Regions from separate parts of the Nonomuraea sp. NPDC050663 genome, predicted to be linked through region 2. Evidence: riboswitches for the same ligand, from Rfam matches in the RefSeq annotation. Region 2 holds a riboswitch; each other region holds the start of a gene.
What was found. A riboswitch is a leader RNA that binds a small molecule or an ion and turns the genes downstream of it on or off. The one in region 2 is predicted to bind cyclic di-AMP.
Positions count from the first base shown of each region.

Region 1 (5,083 bases), 300 kb from region 2:
CGCCAGCAGGCCGAGAAGGAGGCGATCGCCCGCCGCGCGGCCCAGCTCGTCCGCCCCGGCACCGCGATCGCCCTGTCGGCGGGCACCACCATCTGGGCGCTGGCCCACCACCTGGTCGACGTGCCGGAGCTCACCGTGATCACGAACTCGATCCCCGTGGCCGAGGTCTTCCACCGCAACCAGCGCGACGACCGCACGGTGGTGCTGACCGGCGGCGTGCGCACGCCCTCCGACGCGCTCGTCGGCCCCGTGGCCGTGGCCGCGATCAGCAGCCTGCACGTCGACACGGTCTTCCTGGGCGTGCACGGCATGAGCCTGCGCGCCGGATTCACCACCCCCAACCTGCTGGAGGCCGAGACCGACCGGGCACTGGTGGCGTGCGCCGCCCGCCTGGTGGTGCCCGCCGACCACACCAAGTGGCAGACGGTCGGCATCAGCACGATCGCCGAGCTGTCTCGCGCCGACGTCGTCATCACCGACGCCGGCCTGGACGAACAGGCGCGCATGGAACTGGCGGAGCGCGCCGGGGAACTACTGATCGCGGAGGACACGAAGTGAAGCGCACCATCACGCACCTGGCCGACGGCAGGGAGCTGATCTACTTCGACCGTCGCGACGACGCCGACAGAAGCGCCGTGGACCACCGTCCGCTCGACCCGCGGCCTCTCGCCTCGGAGCTGCGCTTCGACCCGCTGACCGAGGAATGGGTGGCCATCGCGAGCCACCGGCAGACCCGCACGTTCCTGCCTCCCGCCGACGAGTGCCCCCTGTGCCCGTCGACCGAGGGCCGCGCGTCGGAGATCCCCGCCTCCGACTACGACGTCGTCGTGTTCGAGAACCGCTTCCCGTCGTTCTCCACCAATCTGGGCACTTATCCCGAGGGCTCCAGGGCCGGCGTGGGCCGCTGCGAGGTCGTCTGCTTCACCTCCGACCACGACTCCAGCTTCTCCCAGCTCTCCGACGAGCAGGTGGGGCTGGTCATGGAGGCCTGGGCCGACCGTACGGCGGAGCTGTCCGGCATCGAGGGCGTGGAGCAGGTCTTCTGCTTCGAGAACCGGGGCGAGGAGATCGGCATCACGCTCCCCCACCCCCACGGGCAGATCTACGGCTACCCGTACGTGACCCCGCGCACCCGGCGCCACCTGGCGGCGGCCGCCAAGACCCCCACGCTCTTCGCCGACGTCCTGCGCGCCGAGCGTGCAGGACCGCGGGTCGTGGCGGCCAACGAGCTGTGGACGGCGTTCGTGCCGCACGCCGCGCGCTGGCCGTTCGAGGTGCACATCTACCCGCACCGCCAGGTGCCCGACCTGCCCGCGCTCACGCAGGAGGAGCGTGCCGCCTTCGCGCCGCTCTACACCAGCGTGCTGCGCGCCTTCGACGGGCTCTTCGACGTGCGCATGCCGTACATCTCCGCCTGGCACCAGGCGCCGGTCCGTCAGGGCCGTGACCTGGCCTATCTTCATCTGGAGCTGTTCAGCATCCGGCGCGCGCCCGGCAAGCTGAAGTACCTGGCCGGATCGGAGTCGGCGATGGGCGCCTTCGTCAACGACGTGCCCCCGGAGATGGCCGCCGATCTTCTGAGGTCTCAGGTAGATCTCTAAGCGGTCTCGGCTTGGAGTCGCGTTACCTCCGTTTTACCGTTAGTATCCCTCTCGCACCGGCTGTCACAGCCGTCGCACGCCTAATCCCGGGCGCGTCGCCCGGGAACCGGGGACCCATCGCACCTGGGGTGAATCCACTTCGGTGGTAGGGCAGCTCTCCGCGCCCGAACCCGTCAGCTAACCCGGTCGGCAGGAGGAGAGGAAGGCTCTTGGCGGCCAAGTCCGCAATGCTGACCGCGGTGGTTTGCACCGCGGTGGCGCTCACCGTCGGCGGCTCCCCCGCCGCGGCCGATCCCAAGCCGAGCGAGTCCAAGCTCCGGGCCGAGCTGACGAGCCTCGACAAGAAGATCGACAAGCTCCTCGAGGCCTACAACGCCAAGCGGGTCTCCCTGGCCAAGGCGCAGAAGGACGAGAAGGCCGCCAGAGACCGGCTCGTCCAGGCCGAGGCCCAGCTCGCCGACGCGCACAAGCTCATCAGCCAGATCGCCCAGCTCCACTACCAGGGCAACCCCGGCGTGACCCCCTTCCTCACCCCCGACTCCAGCGCCGGCGCCGCCGTGCTCAACGAGATCACCGAGGAGCAGAAGGCCGCCATCGCCGGCGTCAAGGCCGGCCGCGACGCCAAGCAGCAGGCCGCCGAGCAGGCGACCGCCCTTGCCGCGCAGATCAAGACCGAGACCTCCGAGCTGGCGAGCCAGCGCAAGGAGGCCGAGAAGCTGATCGGCGAGATCAAGGACAAGCTCGAAGACCTCGTGCCGTACGGCACCGGCCGCCGCTCCGACGGCAGCTTCGCCCCCGAACTGCCGAGCGGCTCCGACAACATCACCCCGCGCACCCGCCTGATGCGCGCGGAGGTCCAGAAGAACTTCGCCCTGCAGTTCTCCGTCGGCTGCTACCGCGTCGACAACAGCGGCGAACACCCGCTCGGCAGGGCGTGCGACTTCATGATGAGCTCCGGCGGCGCCATGCCGAGCGCGGCGGGCAACACGCTCGGCGACCAGGTGGCCGCCTGGGCCGTGAAGAACATGGACAAGCTCGGCGTGAAATACGTGATCTGGAAGCAGCGGATCAACCAGGGCAGCGGGTGGCGTGCCATGTCCGACCGGGGCGGCATCACCGCCAACCACTACGACCACGTGCACATCTCGATGCTCTGAACAGCCGTGCCCCACCCAGGTATCTGGCGCGGACGCCTGGGTGGGGTGCTCCTTGTCCCGTTCCGTGGGTGAAGCTGGTCCCATGAAGGCTCGTTATGACGGCTTGGCCGACTGGTACGACACCTGGAACTCCTCCTTCTACCGCATGAACTACGCGCCGCTCGCCGAGATCCTGGGCCCGGGAGAAGGGCTCTGCCTCGACCTGGGATGCGGCACGGGGCAGTACTTCGAGGTCATCCGCGACACCGAACGCATCCCGCTCGGCCTCGACCGGTCGGCCGACCAGTTGCGCCTGGCCAGGACCAGGACCGGGGGCCCGCTGCTCCAGGCCGACGCGGGGCGCCTGCCGCTGCGCGATTCGAGCCTGCCCGCCGTGGTGTCGTTGTGGACCTCCACCGACCTGCCCGACTTCCCCGCCATGCTGCGCGAGGCCGCCAGGGTGCTCAGCCCCGGTGGGGTCTTCGTCTTCTACGGCGTGCATCCCTGCTTCAACGGGCCGCACGTGCAGGTGATGGAGGACGGGGTGGTCGTCCACCACACCTACCGGCAGCGGGGCTGGCACGAGCGAGCTCCGTGGTGGAACGCCCAGGGTGTGCGCGACCGCGTCGGGATGAACCACCTGCCGCTGTCGGACTTCCTCAACGCCTTCATCGCCTCGGGACTGACGATCGAGAGCGTCCACGAGCCGCGCGAGCACGCCGTGCCCAACATCCTGGCCGTGCGCGCCCGCGCCTGACTCACGCCTCCGGGCGGTCGGCGTTCATCCTCGCCACGAGCGTCTTGGGCGCCACGCAGCGGTAGGCGTCGGCGACGATCTCGCCGACCTCCTTCCAGTCGACCTCCACATCGAGGTAGACGCCCAGCCAGCCGCGGTGCCCGACGTACGGCGGGCGGAAGTAGTGCTCGGGATCCTCGGCGATCAGTTCCTCCTGCACTCCCGGCGGTGCCGCGCACCAGAAGGCCAGCCGGTCGTCGTGGTGGTGGTCGGCGTACATGACGAACGTCTTCTTGCCGCGCACGAACCAGGTCGGCTCGCCGTGGCTGACGCGTTCCGTGGCCTCCGGCATCGCCATGCACCGGCGGCGGAGCTCCTCCAGCGGGTCCATAATCAAACGCTATGACACGCGCTGAGACCCCACACATCGCTCCCGAGTACGAGACGCTGAAGGCCTTCCTCGACCACCAGCGCGACACGCTGGCCTGGAAGTGCGAAGGGCTCGGCGACGAGGAACTGCGGCAGCAGAACATCGAGCCGTCGCCGCTGTCGCTCATGGGGCTCCTGCGCCACATGGCCGACGTGGAGCGCGGCTGGTTCCGCCGCGTGATCGCCGGCGAGAACGCGCCGCCCCACTTCTGGCACGCCGACGGGAGCGAGACCGACTTCACGAAGGCCGCCGACGACACTCGCGAGTCGGCCTTCGCCCTGTGGCGGGAGGAGGTCGCCGCCTCCCGCGCCATCGGCGAGAAGGTCACGCTCGACGACGTGGTCGTCCACCCGCGTTCGGGAGGGGAGTACTCCGTGCGGTGGATCTACGTGCACATGATCGAGGAGTACGCCCGCCACAACGGCCACGCCGACCTGCTGCGCGAGCGGATCGACGGGGCCACGGGCGAGTAGGTCAGCCGGTCAGCTTCACCGGGTTGACCAGGTCGGCGTAGACGAGCAGGCCGGCCATGAACATGAAGACGAAGGCCAGGGCGTAGGTCAGCGGGAGCACCTTGGCCACGTCGACGGGAGCGGGCTCGGGGCGCCGGGCGATCCGGGCGAAGCCGCGCTTGAGCCCCTCCCACAGGCCGCCCGCGATGTGGCCGCCGTCGAGCGGCAGCAGCGGGATCAGGTTGAACAGGCCCACGGCCAGGTTGAAGCCTGCCAGCAGGTTGACGAACACCATCAGCTTGTTCTCGACGGCGATGTCCATCGTGGCGATCTCGCCGCCGATGCGGCCGATGCCGACGACGCCGATCGGGCCGTTCGCGTCGCGCTCGTCGCCCGAGAAGGCGGCGTTCCACACGCCCACCATGCGCTGCGGCAGGTTGATCAGCGACTCGCCGACGTGCCCCACGGTCTCGCCGAACTCGGTGACCAGGTAGGGGAAGTCCTTCTGCTCGATCACGACCTGCGGGACGACGCCGAGGTAGCCCACGCCCTTGTCGATCTTCTTCGGGTCTTCGACGTTGGGCATGTCCTGCGCGATCAGCGCGACCTTCAGGTCCTGGAGCTTTCCGTCGCGCTCGATGCCGAGGGTGACCTGGGAGGCGCCCGCGGCGCGGATGCCGTCCCTGACCTGCTCCCAGCGGGCGATCGGAGTGCCGTTGAAGGAGACG
Region 1 is NZ_JBITGL010000004.1:18,294-23,376, forward strand. It holds gene ACIBH1_RS13285 (DeoR/GlpR family DNA-binding transcription regulator) at 1-558, shown strand, start outside; gene galT (galactose-1-phosphate uridylyltransferase) at 555-1,601, shown strand; cyclic di-AMP (ydaO/yuaA leader) riboswitch at 1,669-1,807, shown strand; gene ACIBH1_RS13295 (coiled-coil domain-containing protein) at 1,811-2,758, shown strand; gene ACIBH1_RS13300 (class I SAM-dependent methyltransferase) at 2,841-3,494, shown strand; gene ACIBH1_RS13305 (MmcQ/YjbR family DNA-binding protein) at 3,496-3,864, opposite strand; gene ACIBH1_RS13310 (DinB family protein) at 3,876-4,376, shown strand; gene ACIBH1_RS13315 (M50 family metallopeptidase) at 4,378-5,083, opposite strand, start outside.
Region 1: it holds a riboswitch for cyclic di-AMP, as region 2 does, so the genes downstream of both, ACIBH1_RS13295 (coiled-coil domain-containing protein) here and ACIBH1_RS14785 (hypothetical protein) in region 2, are expected to answer to the same signal.

Region 2 (5,083 bases):
CGCTCTCCTCGGATCGCGGCGTCCCGTGGCAGAATCCCTGCGCGGCTGAACGGATCACACCTCACATTCCGGGCGGCAGCGTCGTCGTATGGATGACGGTCCACACCCGGATACGGAGTCACCTGTGATGTTGCGAATCGTGATCGTTCTGCAGACCCTGGCCCTCTTCGCCGCGCCGATCACCGCGGGCCTGCTGCTCACCACCCCCCACGGGCACACCCTGCACAGCATGTCGTCGTACACGGTGTTCGTCGTGGCCGTCGTGCACGTCGTCGCCGCGGTCCTGGCATGGCGTCCCGGTGGCGGCTCGCCCAAGCCGATCATGCACGCGACCGGCTTCCTGCTGATCGTGTCGGCGCAGGTGGCGCTGGGTCTCGCGGGCGCGACGGCCGTCCACGTCCCCCTGGGCGTGCTGCTGTTCGGCGTCAGCCTCGTGCAGGCCAGCCGGCTGTGGCCGAGGCGTGAGCAGTCCGCCGCGGCTCCCGCCGCCGACGTGCGCACCCCGGCGGCGTCGCGTGGCTGAGCCGACGAACACCCCGTACGACCCGATCATCGCCGAGCGGCGCCAGCTCACCAACCTCGCCTACCGGCTGCTCGGCTCGCTGGCCGACGCGGAGGACGTCGTCCAGGAGACCTACATCCGCTGGTACGCCCTGCCCGAGGACAAACGCGAGGCCATCGGGACTCCGGGCGCCTGGCTGATGAAGGTCGCGGGGCGGATCTGCCTCGACATGCTCGGCTCGGCCCGCGCCAGGCGCGAACGCTACGTGGGGGAGTGGATCCCGGAACCGGTGCCCGCGCCCGCGGAGTGGACAGGGGCGCCGTCCGGCGAGACCGTCGCCGACCCGGCCGACCGCATCACCCTCGACGAGTCGATCAACATGGCCCTGCTCGTCGTGCTCGACTCGATGACCCCGGCGGAACGGGTCGCCTTCATCCTCCACGACGTCTTCCGCTACTCCTTCGCCGAGGTCGCCGACATCGTCGGGCGCAGCGACGCCGCCTGCCGCCAGCTGGCCACTTCGGCGCGGCGGCGGCTGCGCGACGCCCAGGTCGCCTCCTCCGCCCCCACGGCCCGGCGCGCCGCCGTCGTCAGGGACTTCAAGCAGGCATGGGAGGCCAAGAACATCGAGGCGCTCGTCGGCCTGCTCGACCCCGACGCGACCGTGGTCGCCGACGGCGGCGGCCTGGTCAGCGCGGCGCTCCATCCGATCGAGGGGCGCGAGCAGGTGGTGCGTTTCGCGCTCGGGCTGGCCGGCCGCGCACCGGGCCTGACCCTGGTGGAGAGTACGGTCAACGGGCAGCCCGGACTGGTGGCGCAGAACGACGGGGTCACGGTGGCGGTGATCGCCTTCGAGATCACGGACGACCAGGTGACCCGCATGTGGGCCGTCCGCAACCCCGACAAGCTCCGCGCGTGGACCCGGGGAGCCAGGCGGCCGGAGTAGGGCGTTCAGGCGATCTTGACGATCGTCTTGCCCCTGGCGCCGCCCGCGCGGTTGCGGGTGACGGCGGCGGGGGCCTGCTCCAGCGACACCTCGGCGTCGATCCGCACGCCGTACAGCCCCGCGTCGATGAGCGAGGCGAGCGTCTCCAGGAGCGAGGCGCTGGAGGTGTTGGTGAAGTTGACCGCCCTGACGGAGCGCTCCGTCAGGGAGCCCACGTCCGCGACCCCCTGGGTGGTCAGCGCGGCGCCTCCCGGCCTGACGAGGTCGGCGGCGGCCGCGAAGCCCGACGCGTCCTGGACGAGGTCGAAGAGGATGTCGACGCCCTCCGGGTGCAGGGCGCGCACGGAGGCGACCACGGGGCCCGCGAGGTGGTCGACGGTCTCGGCCGCGCCGTACTCCCGCATGAGGGGCGCCATGTCGGCCCCCGCGGTGACGATCACGTGGGCGCCGAGGGTCGAGGCGAACTGCGTGATTCCCTGGCCGACCCCGCCGGTGGCGCCGATGATCAGGACCTTCTGGCCCGCGGTGACGCGGGCGCTGTCCACCAGGTTGTAGGCGGTCATGGAGGCGATCGGGACGGCGGCGGCGTTCGGCAGCGGCAGGGAGCGGGGCGCGAGCGCGACGGAGCCCGCCTTGGTGACGGCGTACTCGGCATAGGAGCCGCCGCCCGAGGCCAGGTCCATGAACTGGCCGTAGACGGCGTCGCCCGGCCGTACGACATCCACCCCTTCGCCCACGGCCTCGACCACTCCTGAGCCGTCGACGCCCATGATCAGCGGGAAGTGGTGGGGCGCGGAGTCCTTGAGCATCCCGTCGGCGACCTTCCAGTCGAACGGGTTGAGCCCGGCGCCGCTGAGCCGTACGAGGACCTGACCGGGGCCAGGGGCGGGCTTCGGCACTTCCATCAGTTCTGGGCTCGCCCCGAAGCGGGACACGGCGACAGCTTTCATGCATCCCATGAAAACAAAGGGGATCCAGCGGCCGGAAAGCCGGGTTGGACCTGGCATTTCATCACCATTAGAGGTAGATCTTTTGCCCGATTTATGGGATTAGTTTGGCAATTGACCGTTTCTTGGCCTACTGTCCATGGAGTCAGGCAGACGCCGAGTCCCGCACCGAGCGGGAGCCGGGGACCCACTTATCTGGGGTGAATCCGACCAGCGAGTCGGTAGGGCATCTCCACGCCCGAACCCGTCAGCTAACCCGGTAGGCGAGATGGAGAGGAACACGCCCGTGCATCACCTTTCAGTCGCAGCGGTATCCGGGAACTGAGTCCCGCCTTTTAACGATCTTTTGCGCCTCGCGTAGCGACCGTCCGGCACAGAGCCCGGCTACGCCCATCTGATCAGGCGCCTTTCCCCATCCCCGCACAAAAGGATTCAGCTTTTCATGGCACCCCGCATTGGCATGCGTACGTTCACCCTGCTCACCTCCGGCGTCCTGGCCGGTCTCATGACCCTCTCGGTCCCCGCTCACGCCGACGTCGAGATGACTCCGGTGGCCAAGCAGGAGCAGAAGCAGATGCTGCTCAAGGGCTCCACCACCGCCTCGTACTACTGGGACGACGGCTCCGGCCGCAACGGCGACACGGGCCTGCCCGCCAGTGGCCACCCCATGCAGAAGGGCCTCGCCGCGAGCCCCAGCTGGCCGCTCATGACCGAGGGCTACGTGATCTACAAGGGCAAGAAGGCGCCGTTCTTCGTCGGCGACCGCGGCCCCGGCACCCCCTCCAACCGCGGCATCATGCTCGACCTGGACGCCAAGACCTTCGCCTACCTGATGGGCGGCAGCTTCAACACCAGCAGCCTGACCGTCAGCGGTGTCGGCGGCCAGGGCCACGCGAAGGTGGAGTACGTCATCACCAAGTGGGGCAACGGTTCCGGCAAGAAGAACCACCCCGTGGCCTTCTCCACCGGCGCCTACGGCCGCAAGGACGGCAACCCGGCCAAGCCGCTGCCGCTGAGCGCCGCGCAGACCGCCGCCAAGGCCGCCGCCGAGGCGGGCAAGAAGGCCGACGCCGCCAAGGCCGCCGCGCCCAAGCCGGCCGAGAAGTCCGACGAGGACACCACCGTCGCCGCGGCTTCGGCCGAGGCGCCCCCGGTGTCGAACATGGCCGCCAAGGAGAACATCGACGGCTCCTCCGACACCAACGCCGCCGGCCTCGTGCTGGTGGGCGGGCTGGCGGTGCTGGGCGGCGGCCTCTTCCTGGGCCGCGACCGCATCAAGAAGCTCGCCAAGCGCTGAGCCTGCACGGACCAAAGGGGACGTCCCGCTGAATCCCCCTTTCAGCGGGCCGTCCCCTTTACCTCGTGCGAACAGAATGACATTCTGTTCGCGTGACCATGAGCGCGAAAGCCAATGGCCTGGAACTGGCCTACGACAGCTTCGGCACCCCCGGCGACCGCCCGCTCCTGCTCATCATGGGACTCGGCTCCCAGATGATCATGTGGGACGAGGCCTTCTGCGAGCTGCTGGCCGAGCAGGGCCACCACGTGGTGCGCTTCGACAACCGCGACGTGGGCCTGTCGACCCACCTGCACGAAGCGGGCGTCCCCGATCTGGGCGCCGCGCTCTCGGGCAACGCGCAGTCGCCGTACCTGCTCGCCGACATGGCGCTCGACACCGTCGGCCTGCTCGACGCGCTGGGCTGGCCCGCCGCCCACGTGGTGGGCGTCTCGATGGGCGGCATGATCGCCCAGGAGCTCACGATCAACCACCCCGACCGCGTGCTCTCCCTCACCTCGATCATGTCCACGCCCGGCAAGGCGGGACCGCCCACCCCCGAGGCGAGCGCCGCGCTGTTCTCCCCGCCGGCCCCCGACCGCGCCACCGCCGTCGACCGCGCGCTCGCCGTCTGGTCGGTGATCGGATCGCCCGGCTACGAGCCGGACCGCGAACGCATCGTCAAGCTATCCGGCCTCGCCTACGACCGCGCCTACGACCCGGCCGGCACCACCCGCCAGCTCGTGGCCATCCTGGCCTCCGGCGACAGGACCGAGCGCCTCGCCGAGGTGGACAAGCCCACCCTCGTCCTCCACGGCGAGGCCGATCCGCTGATCCAGGTGGACGGCGGCAAGGCCACCGCCGCCGCCGTCCCGGGAGCGCGGCTGATCACCTTCCCCGGCATGGGCCATGACCTGCCGCGCCCGCTCTGGGAGCGGTTCGTCACGGAGATCACCCGGCTGACCCGCGGATAGGTCAGACCTCGAGCTTCTCCTCGATCACCTTCAGCTGGTGACGGGCGAGGGCCAGGTTGGCACGGCCGCGGTCGAGGGCCAGGTAGAGGAACAGGCCCTTGCCCCCGCGGCCGGTCATCGGCCGGATGATGTGGTAGTGCGTCGACAGCGTGATGAGGATGTCCTCGATGGCGTCCTTGAGGCCGAGGGTGTCCATCGTTCGCATCTTGGCCTTGACGACCTCGGTGTTGCCGGCGGCCGCGACCTGCAGGTCCAGCTCCTTCGAGCCGCCCAGCACGCCGAGAGCCATGCCGCTGCCGTAGTCGACCACGCACGCTCCCAGTGCGCCGTCGATGGCCATCATCTCCTTGAGGGAGACGTCCATGCTTGCCATCACTTTCCTCCAGATTCGGATGCGATGGCGGCCAGCTTCGCCGCCGTCTTCCTGCCCTCCAGCCG
Region 2 is NZ_JBITGL010000004.1:319,167-324,249, reverse strand. It holds gene ACIBH1_RS14805 (FtsX-like permease family protein) at 1-49, shown strand, start outside; gene ACIBH1_RS14800 (hypothetical protein) at 140-523, shown strand; gene sigJ (RNA polymerase sigma factor SigJ) at 516-1,448, shown strand; gene ACIBH1_RS14790 (NADP-dependent oxidoreductase) at 1,454-2,398, opposite strand; cyclic di-AMP (ydaO/yuaA leader) riboswitch at 2,540-2,676, shown strand; gene ACIBH1_RS14785 (hypothetical protein) at 2,838-3,692, shown strand; gene ACIBH1_RS14780 (alpha/beta fold hydrolase) at 3,791-4,645, shown strand; gene ACIBH1_RS14775 (hypothetical protein) at 4,647-5,018, opposite strand; gene ACIBH1_RS14770 (roadblock/LC7 domain-containing protein) at 5,018-5,083, opposite strand, start outside.

Region 3 (5,083 bases), on a different contig from region 2:
TGGGCCTTCAGCTGGTTCATGAAGAAGTCGTAGCCGACCCAGACCGCCGTCGTCACGATGGCGATGACGAGGTAGTAGAGGACCCAGCTGCCGCTCGATCCGCCCGTCGCCCAGTTGTAGCTCGGGACGAGGAAACCGAAGATCGCGGTCAGGATGCCCGCCACGACTCCGAGGATCACGCCGTCGACGATCCTGGCCACCAGGCGCTGCCACCACTCGGCGAGCGGGGCGGGGGCGCCGGGAGGCTGCACGCCCACCGGCTGGTGCCCGTAGCCGGGCTGCTGGCCGTAGGCGGGCTGGCCGTACTGCTGCTGGCCGTAGGCAGGGGGCGTGCCGTACTGCTGCTGGCCGTAGTCGGGCTGCTGCTGGCCGTACGCCGGCTGGGCGTAGCCGGGCTGGGTGCCCTGACCGTACTGCTGGCCGGAGGCGGGCTGCTGGCCATAGGCCTGCTGACCGTAGGCCTGCTGCTGGTCGCCGTAACCCTGCTGCTGGTCGCCATAGCTCGGCTGCTGCTGGCCGTAGCCTTGCTGCTGACCGTAGCCGGGCTGCTGGCCGTACTGCTGGCCGGAGGCGGCCTGCTGACCGTAACCCTGCTGCTGGTCGCCATAGCTCGGCTGCTGCTGGCCGTAGCCCTGCTGGCCCGACGCCGACTGCTGGCCGTAAGCCTGCTGCTGGTCGTAGGCCTGCTGCTGGTCGCCGTAACCGGGCTGCTGCTGGCCATAGCCCTGCTGGCCGTAACCCTGCTGGCCCGACGCCGACTGCTGGCCGTAGGCCTGCTGGTCGCCGTAACCCTGCTGCTGGTCGCCGTAGCTCGGCTGCTGCTGGCCGTAGCCCTGCTGCTGACCGTAGCCGGGCTGCTGGCCGTACTGCTGGCCGGAGGCGGCCTGCTGACCGTAACCCTGCTGCTGGTCACCGTAACCGGGCTGCTGCTGGCCGTAGCCCTGCTGGCCCGACGCCGACTGCTGGCCATAGGCCTGCTGCTGGTCGCCGTAACCGGGCTGCTGCTGGCCGTAACCCTGCTGGCCGTAGCCTTGCTGGCCGTAGCCCTGCTGCTGACCATAGCCCTGCTGCTGGCCGTAGCCCTGCTGCTGCTGGCCGTACGGCTGCTGCTGGCCATAGCCCTGCTGGCCGTAACCCTGCTGCTGGCCGTAGGTGCCGTCTTCGGCGCGGTAGCCGACGACGGTCACGTCTGGGTCTGCGTTCTGCTGTCCGTATTCGGGAGCCCGGGGCTTGTCGTTCTCATCGGGATCACCCTGTGGATACGGCGGCTGTCCGGTGCTCACCGTGTCACCTCACTTCGAGTTCGCATGTGGCACATGTCAGGACACATGCTTGCTGCTGCCCAAGGTATCGGCATAGGTATCAACAATCACCTTTCCCCTTGGTCAACACTCGCGTCATTTGCCGCCAGGTGCAGCAGCATCCGAGTGTTGCCGAGGGTGTTCGGCTTGACGTGCTCCAAGTCGAGAAACTCGGCCACGCCCTCGTCATAGGAGGCCAGCAGTTCGGCGTACACCTCGGGCGACACGGGGGTGCCGTCGATGGGCAGGAAGCCATGTCTGGCGAAGAAGTCAACCTCGAAAGTGAGGCAGAAGACCCGGCGCAGGCCGAGTTCGCGGGCGGTGGAGATGAGTGCGGCGACAATCCGGTGGCCCACGCCCGTGCCCCGGAGATCGGGATCCACGGCGACCGTACGGATTTCCGCGAGGTCCTCCCACAAGACGTGCAATGCGCCGCAGCCGACGACTTTTCCATCGTGTTCGGCTACCCAGAATTCCTGGACATCCTCATAGAGGGTGACGGTGGCCTTCTCCAGAAGCCGTGGCCCGGCACCGGCATAGGTGTCGACGAGACGCTTGATCGTCCGTACGTCGGCCGTGCGTGCACGCCTGACGAACGTCTTGGTCTCGCGCTCGGCGACCTGCTCCATGAGGCTCCAGCGTACCGATCTATTTACGGCTAGCCCCTATCTCCGGCCTGCTCGGCCGCCGAGCCCCAGGAGTCACCGCTGGTCACAGCAGTCCCAAAGCACCGTAAACTGCGCACAACACTCGGGTGACCGCGCGTGCGCGTGATCCTGGCGTGATCCGGACGATGCCAAACCTCAACGGAATTCGCAGTTCTGGTTGAGCAGGAACTGATCGTGCACTAGTGTCCAGCGTCGATATCCCTTTGTGATCCTGCGGGGGGATGCGCCCAATCCCCTCGTCGGGGGAACCGGGGAACCACAAATGCACCTGGGGTGAGTCCGAGCAGCCGCTCGGTAGGGCTGCTCCGGCCCGAACCCGACAGCTAACCCGGTCGGCGCGGTGAGAGGAGAGGTGGCTGCTTGGTGAAGCGCACACGCGGTCGTGGAGGGAAGTCGGCGGGCAAGCACGCCCGCCCCCCGGAACACCCCGCGCTCGCCGCCCGGCGCGGCAGGCGGGTCGTGGCCGTCTGCGCGGCCCTCATGGCGCTGACCGTCGCCTTCCCGCTGGGATCCGCGGCGGCCGATCCCGAGCCGACGATCAACGAGCTGGCCAAGCAGGCCGAGGGGCTTCACACCCAGATCGGGCAGCTGACCGAGCAGTACAACGGCCAGCGGGTGAAGCTGAAGGACGCCGAGAAGACCTCGGCCGAGGCCCAGAAGACCCTGGCCAGCCGCCAGCGCGAACTCGCCACCAAGCGCCGTACGGCCATGCTGCTGGCGCAGAGCGCCTACATCTCCGGCGGGTACGACCACGCGATGGCCTTCAGCCAGAAGGGTGACCCCGACACCTTCCTCGACAGCGCCGCCACGACCTCCGCCCTGGAGGAGCAGCACAGCGGCCAGCTCAAGGAAGTGGCCCAGGCGATGAACAAGGCGACGCAGGCGGAGAAGGACGCCACCGCCAGGATCAGCCAGGTGCAGGAGCTCATCTCCGATCTCGACGGGCGGCGCGACAAGATCGTCAAGCTGGTCGCCAAGGTCGAGAGCAAGCTCTACTCCGATGCACTCGCCCAGGCCAGCAACCGCGGCCGCGCCGTGCGCGTCAACCTGCCGATCATCGGCAGCGGCAAGGCCGCCGAGGCCACCCGCTGGGCGCTGACCCAGCAGCTCAAGCCGTACGTGTGGGGAGCCGAGGGCCCCAACTCCTACGACTGCTCGGGTCTGGTGATGGCCGCCTACCAGAAGGTCGGAATCAGCCTGCCGCACTACACGGGCGATCTCTGGACGGCCGGCAGGCATGTTTCCAAGGAGGAGCTCAGGCCGGGTGACCTGGTGTTCTTCTACAGCGACCTGCACCACGTCGGCATCTACGTCGGCGGCGGCATGATGGTGCACGCCCCGCAGACCGGAGATGTCGTCAGGCTGGCCCCCATCGGCCGCCGCCCGTGGGCGGGAGCCGTACGTATCGCGGACTGACGCCCGTCAGCCGGAGACCAGCCGACGGCCTAGATAAGCTGACGGCGCGCAGCCCAGGCGACCGCCTCGATGGCGGTCGCCACTCCGATGCGGTCGCAGATGACCCGCAGACGGCGTCGTACGGTCCGCCCGCTGATGTCCAGCCTGCGGCCCACCCGATCGACCGTGACGCCCTTGGCCAATTCACCGAGCAGAGCCAGATCGGCCCGGCTCAACTCAACGCCCTCGGTGAGTAAATCCATCCGGAGCCTCCCCCCACTGCAGAAGCCGGCGGTGTCTCGCCCGAGCGAAACGGTAAACGCATTCTGGAAAGGTCGTCAAGGTGGGCCATCTCCCCACTTGACCAGCGCTATTGACGTGATCAACACAATGTGAACTACTCACGATATGTCAGAACACGTCGTGATGAGCCGGGAGATCTCGACAATGATCCTGACACCCGGGCTGCGTGCCTCGTGACCGCAGCGGATCTCCTCGGCTTCGATCCCGCCGACCCCGAGTTTCTTCGCGACCCATACCCAACTTACGGCCGCCTCCGAGAGCATGCTCCCCTGGTCAGAACGCCGCTCGGTATGCTCCTCGCGACGACCCATGAACGATGCACGGCCGTGTTACGCGATCCCCGTTTCGGCCATGGCGCAACCGGAGCCGAATCCTTCCTGTTCATGGATCCGCCGCAGCACACAAGACTGCGTTCACTCGTCAGCAAGGCCTTCACCCCGCGCATGGTGGAGCGGCTGCGGCCGCGCATCGAGGGCATCGCCAAGCAGCTCGTCGACGAGCTGCCCGCCGAGGCCGACCTGATCGCCCGCTTCGCCTACCCGCTGCCCGTGCTGGTCATCACCGAGCTGCTCGGCGTCCCCGCGAGCGACCACGAACGTTTCCGCGGCTGGAGCGAGAAGCTGGCCCGCAGCCTCGATCCGCTGCTGCCCTCCGACGAGGAGGCCCAGACGTTGCGGGCACGGGCGGAGTTCCGCGAGTACTTCCGCGAGCTGATCGTCCTGCGCCGCCTGTGGCCGGGCGACGACCTGCTCAGCGTCCTGGTCGAGAACCAGGAGCTGACCGAGGACGAGATGGTCGCGACCTGCATCCTGCTGCTGGTGGCGGGGCACGAGACGACGGTCAACCTGATCGCCAACGGGGTGCTGGCCCTGTCACGGCACGACATGTGGGCTCTGGCCTCCGACCACCCCAAGCAGGTCGTGGAGGAGGTCCTGCGCTACGACCCGCCCGTGCAGCTGACCGGCCGGGTGAGCCTGGTCGACACCGAGATCTCGGCCAGGGGCCAGATGGTGCTCCTGCTTCTCGGGGCGGCCAACCGCGACCCGGCGATCTTCCATTCGCCCGAGATCTTCGACCCGCTGTCAAGCTCGCCCAGGCACCTGGCCTTCGGGCTGGGCATCCACTTCTGCCTCGGGGCGACGCTGGCGCGGCTGGAGGGCGAGATCGCTTTGAAGGAGCTGGCCCGACGGGAGCCACGGCTCCTGGAGCGTGCTCCGCCGTACAAGGAGAACCTCGTGTTGCGCGGGCTCGCGCGGCTTCAGGTCAGGCTGTCGTAGCGGCCGCGCGCCTCCTCGACCTCCTCGATGTGCTCCTCGGCCCAGGCCTTGACCGCCGCCATCAGCGGCAGGAGGGTACGGCCCAACGCGGTGAGCTCGTAGTCGACACGCACCGGCACGGCGGGGGTGACCGTGCGGG
Region 3 is NZ_JBITGL010000017.1:161,276-166,358, forward strand. It holds gene ACIBH1_RS38600 (RDD family protein) at 1-1,283, opposite strand, end outside; gene ACIBH1_RS38605 (amino-acid N-acetyltransferase) at 1,370-1,930, opposite strand; cyclic di-AMP (ydaO/yuaA leader) riboswitch at 2,184-2,321, shown strand; gene ACIBH1_RS38610 (NlpC/P60 family protein) at 2,333-3,385, shown strand; gene ACIBH1_RS38615 (LuxR C-terminal-related transcriptional regulator) at 3,415-3,627, opposite strand; gene ACIBH1_RS38620 (cytochrome P450) at 4,051-4,944, shown strand; gene ACIBH1_RS38625 (winged helix-turn-helix transcriptional regulator) at 4,926-5,083, opposite strand, start outside.
Region 3: it holds a riboswitch for cyclic di-AMP, as region 2 does, so the genes downstream of both, ACIBH1_RS38610 (NlpC/P60 family protein) here and ACIBH1_RS14785 (hypothetical protein) in region 2, are expected to answer to the same signal.

Region 4 (5,083 bases), 510 kb from region 2:
CTCGGCGACCGCCCCCGCGGCCGAGGCGCCCGCTGCCATCATGATGGCCAGTACGGCAAGCGCCAGCCGCATGGTCAGGCGCTCCAGGAGATGCGCTGGAGCTCGGAGAGCAGCCCCGAGAAGGCGTCAGGCGTGACCGCCAGCGCCCCGTCGAAGACGCGCGAGATGTCCATGGTCAGGTAGACGCCCATGCCCAGCAGGACCGCCATGAGCGCGAGCGGCAGCAGCGCCATCCCGCGCGGCCTGGCCCCGCCCAGCAGCGGCAGCACCAGCACGGCCAGCCCGGTGGCCACGGTGACGCCGAGCAGGCTCGGCGGCGGGGTTGCGGCCGCGTCCATCGCGCGCTGCCTGCGGGTGGCGGAGATCTCGCTGATGTGCTGCAGGACCGAGGCCTGCGCCTCCTCCTCGTCGGTGCCCTTGACCTGCAGGTCGACGACGCCCTTGCGCAGGTCTTCCAGGCGCGACCAGCCTTCCGGGCTGAGCTTGCCCTCCGCCATGAGCGGCCACTCGGCGTCCTTGACGAACCTGGCGTAGTCGTGCAGGCCGACCTGGATCGTGGCGACCGAGGCGGCGGGCAGTTCGGCCGCCGACCACGACGCCTCGGCGATGGCCTGGGTCTCGGCGTAGGTGTTGAGCCTGGCCGCGTCGGCGGTCGTCCACGGCACCACGATCGCGATGGCGAACGCGATGAGGAACAGGGCCGAGATCATCGACCCGGCGTGCGAGACGGTGGGACCGGCTGGGTCGCCGTCGTCGGACGCGCTGCGCAGCTTCCTTACCAACACGCTGGCGATGATCACCAGTGCGATGGCGCTCGCTCCGGCGAGAAGATATCCGGCCATGACCCTACCAGTCTCTCGGCATCAACTACGGAGAGAGACATTAACATCACCATAGGTAGTCATGGGTGTCATCGACGGCGTGGGCGCGCGCGTGTTCGCCGCGGCCACGCCCGATGTCAGCCGATCTTGTGAATCCACCCGTGGTGGTCGGGGCGGCCGCCGTACTGAATGCCCACGAGTTCCTCGCGCACGCGCATGGTCACCGGGCCGGGGGTGCCGTCGCCGATGGTCCAGGCGCGGTCGGCGCCCTTGACGAAACCGACCGGCGTCACGACCGCGGCGGTGCCGCAGGCGAAGACCTCGCCGAGCTCGCCCGACTCGCAGCCGGCCTGCCACTCCTCGATGGACAGCCGTCCCTCGACGGGCTCGAGGCCGAGCTCGGCGGCGAGGGTGAGGATCGAGTCGCGGGTGATGCCGGGCAGCAGGGTGCCGGTGAGGGCGGGCGTGAGCAGCTTGTCGCCGTAGACGAAGAACAGGTTCATCCCGCCCATCTCCTCGACGTAGCGGTGCTCGTGCGAGTCGAGCCAGACCACCTGGTCGCAGCCCTGCTCGACGGCCTGGCGGGTGGCGACGAACGCGCCCGCGTAGTTGCCGCCGCACTTGGCGGCGCCGGTGCCGCCGGGGGCGGCGCGGGTGTACTCCGTGGACAGCCACACCGACACCGGCTTGAGCCCGCCGGTGAAGTAGGAGGCCGCCGGCGAGGCGATCACCATGAACTTGTAGCTGCGCGAGGGGTAGTTCACGCCCAGCCCGACCTGGGTGGCGATGATGAACGGCCGCAGGTAGAGGCTGTGGCCCTCGGTGGTGGGCACCCAGTCGCGGTCGGTCTGGACGAGCAGCTCCAGCGCCTCGACGAAGGTCTCCTCGGGCAGCTCGGGCATGGCCATGCGCTGGCACGACAGGTTGAAGCGGGCGGCGTTGGCGTAGGGCCTGAACGTCACGATCGAGCCGTTGACCTGGCGGTAGGCCTTGAGGCCCTCGAAGAGCTCCTGGCCGTAGTGGAAGACCGAGGTGGCCGGGTCGAGGGTCAGCGGGCCGTACGGCATGAGCCGCGCGTTGTGCCAGCCGAGCTCTTCGGTGTAGTCGATCGAGATCATGTGATCGGTGAAGTGCTGCCCGAACCCGGGACTGGAAAGTACCTGCTCGCGCTCCGCATCGGTGCGCGCGTGGTCGGAGAGCTGCACATCGAAGCTGAGCTGAGTCATGGGATTCCCTTCATGAACGACTGCGTGACCAATACTAGGACGTAAAAAGAAATACCCGGCAGCTGTCCAGCCACCGGGCATTCGGGGGTGGCCGAGCGCGGAGGGCGCCCAGCCGTGCGGCTAGGCGCCGCCGGCTACTCGGGTCGCGATGTCGTCGCCGATCCGGCCGGTGCTGCGGCCAGGGGTGCGGGCGAGGATGTCGGCGGCGACGGCCTGCTCGACGCGGACCGCCTCGGCGGCGTGGCCGAGGTGGTCGAGGAGCATGGCGACCGACAGGATCGTGGCGGTCGGGTCGGCCTTGCCCTGGCCGGCGATGTCGGGGGCGCTGCCGTGGACCGGCTCGAACATGCTCGGCGCGGTGCGGTCGGGGTTGACGTTGCCGCTGGCGGCCAGGCCGATGCCGCCGGCGATGGCGGCGCCGATGTCGGTGATGATGTCGCCGAACAGGTTGTCGGTGACGATCACGTCGAAGCGCGCGGGGTGGGTCACGAAGAACATCGACGCGGCGTCGACGTGCTGGTAGTCGGTGGTGACCTCGGGGTAGTCGGCGGCGACGCGCTTGACCGTGCGGGCCCACAGGTCGCCGGCGAAGGTGAGCACGTTGGTCTTGTGGACCAGGGTGAGGTGCTTGCGCGGGCGCGACTGGGCCCTGTCGAAGGCGTAGCGCACGACGCGCTCGACGCCGAAGGCGGTGTTGAGCGACTCCTGGGTGGCGACCTCGTGCGGGGTGCCCTTGCGCAGCACGCCTCCGGCGCCCGCGTAGAGCGACTCGGTGCCCTCGCGCACCACGACCATGTCGATGTCTTCGGGCCCCGCGTCGGCGATGGGGGTCTTCACGCCGGGGAAGAGCTTGACCGGGCGCAGGTTGACGTAGTGGTCGAGCTCGAAGCGCAGCTTGAGCAGCAGGTCGCGCTCCAGGATGCCCGGGGGCACGCTGGGGTCGCCGACGGCGCCGAGCAGGATGGCGTCGAAGCCGCGCAGCTCCTCGAGCACGGAGTCGGGCAGGGTCTCGCCGGTGCGGTGGTAGCGCGCGGCGCCGAGGTCGTAGTGGTGGGTGTCGAACTTGACGCCCACGGCCTCCAGGACCTTCAGCCCCTCGGCCACGACTTCGGTGCCGATGCCGTCTCCGGGGATCACTGCCAAACGTGTCATGCGCAGCACTTTACCGGCCTGTCTCGCCGTACGAACACACATCTCAGGATTCGGACACAGGTAAATGTCTGATTTGCGCCCTTTTGACCATTTCGTTAGAGTCCTGACCTGCCTAATCCGCCGCGCCGTCCGTGGCGGAGCCGGGGACCCACGTTCCCCCGGGGCGAATCGGCGGTTTCCGCCGTAGGGCCGCGCTTCCAGGTCCGAGCCCGTCAGCTAACCCGGCCGGCCCCGTGGAAGGTCAATCCCCTGTCCTCCTTGCGCCTCGCCATGCTCGTGTCCGCTCCCCTCGGACTCGCGCTCGTGCTCACCGCCTCCCCCGCCTCCGCCTCCGCCCCCGAGAAGCCCGTCACCCTCACGCTTGACGGCGCCGGGATCAAGGAGATCCGCGACAAGGCCCTCAAGCCGCCCGCCTGGAAGAAGGCCCTGACCTTCGCCATGGCCGAGCGCGGCACGCCGTACGTGTGGGGCGGCGCCTCCGGCAGCGGCTACGACTGCTCGGGGCTGATGCTGCGAGCCTACGAGAACGCCGGCATCGAACTGCCGCGCACCGCGGCCGAGCAGTACTCAGCCTTCGACCGCAAGATCTCCTGGGACGACCTCAAGCCCGGCGACCTGGTCTTCTTCTCCGGGCTCGGGCACGTCGGCATGATCAGCCGGCCCGGCTACATGGTGCACGCGCCGCACTCGGGCGACGTGGTCAAGGAGGAGAGGCTCAGCGGCTGGCGCCGCCAGGCGTTCGTGGGCGCGGTGCGGCCCGACCCCAAGGGCGTCACGATCTGGGCGGCCCAGCTCAAGCAGAGGCGGGCCCCCGCACCCGCGATGCTCACCGCGAGCCTGTGAGCCCTTCCCGATCTATCGTGGTGGCATGGAGAAGATCCGGCTGACCGGCGCGCAGGCCACCATGCTGGCCACCCTGTACGGCAAGGCCGTCGACGCCGGCTCCCCCCGCTCGATCCTGCACGACACCATGGCGCTCGACGCGGTCAGGAAGATCGACCACGATTTCTCCCAGGTCGGCATGAAGCCCGGCGACGCCGCCACTGTCGCGCTGCGCAGCCTCCACTTCGACGGCTGGACGCGCGAGTTCCTCGCCGCGCATCCCTCGTGCACCGTGCTGCACCTGGGCTGCGGCATGGACACGCGCGTCTTCCGCGTCGACCCCGGCTCCGGCGTGCGCTGGTACGACGTCGACTATCCCGACGTCATCGACCTCCGGCGCAAGCTCTACCCGGCCGATCGTCCCGGCTACGAGCTCGTCGCGGCGTCGGTCACCCCTCCCGGCTGGCTCGACCAGGTGCCGGGAGACCTGCCGGTGCTCGTGGTGGCCGAGGGCCTGACCATGTATCTGCGCGAGGAGGAGGGCCGCGAGCTGTTCCGCCGCATCGTGGAGCACTTCCCCGGCGGGCAGTTCGTCTTCGACGCCTTCAGCCGTCGCGGCATCAGGATGCAGAGGATGAACAAGCCCGTCCAGGTCGCCGGGGCGACGCTGCACTGGGGTGTGGACGGTGCGGCCGAGCTGACCTCCGTCCACCCCCGGCTGCGCTGCCTCGACGCGGTGAGCGCCTTCGACATCGGAGGTTACGACCGGGTGGGGGTGCGCTACCGGGCGTTGGTGGGGGTGGCCAGGATGTTGCCGTTCATGCGGCGCATGGCCGTCATGTACCGGCTGGCGTTCTAGTCACTCGCTGGGGCGGCCGCCGTTGTCGCGGCGGTCCAGTGACAGCTGGACGGCCTCGACCGCCTCGTTCTCGGTCTCTTCTGGCGCGTTCCAGGAATACATCTCGTACATGAAGTGACTCGTCTCGCTTCGCGGGCGTTGGCTGGGAAATGTCGGACTCCGGTCGCGAATCCAAACCGGGCCTGGGTCCCTCGGTCCGGGTC
Region 4 is NZ_JBITGL010000004.1:830,090-835,172, forward strand. It holds gene ACIBH1_RS16710 (hypothetical protein) at 1-72, opposite strand, end outside; gene ACIBH1_RS16715 (hypothetical protein) at 75-842, opposite strand; gene ACIBH1_RS16720 (branched-chain amino acid aminotransferase) at 959-2,047, opposite strand; gene ACIBH1_RS16725 (3-isopropylmalate dehydrogenase) at 2,168-3,199, opposite strand; cyclic di-AMP (ydaO/yuaA leader) riboswitch at 3,299-3,445, shown strand; gene ACIBH1_RS16730 (C40 family peptidase) at 3,458-4,042, shown strand; gene ACIBH1_RS16735 (class I SAM-dependent methyltransferase) at 4,068-4,880, shown strand.
Region 4: it holds a riboswitch for cyclic di-AMP, as region 2 does, so the genes downstream of both, ACIBH1_RS16730 (C40 family peptidase) here and ACIBH1_RS14785 (hypothetical protein) in region 2, are expected to answer to the same signal.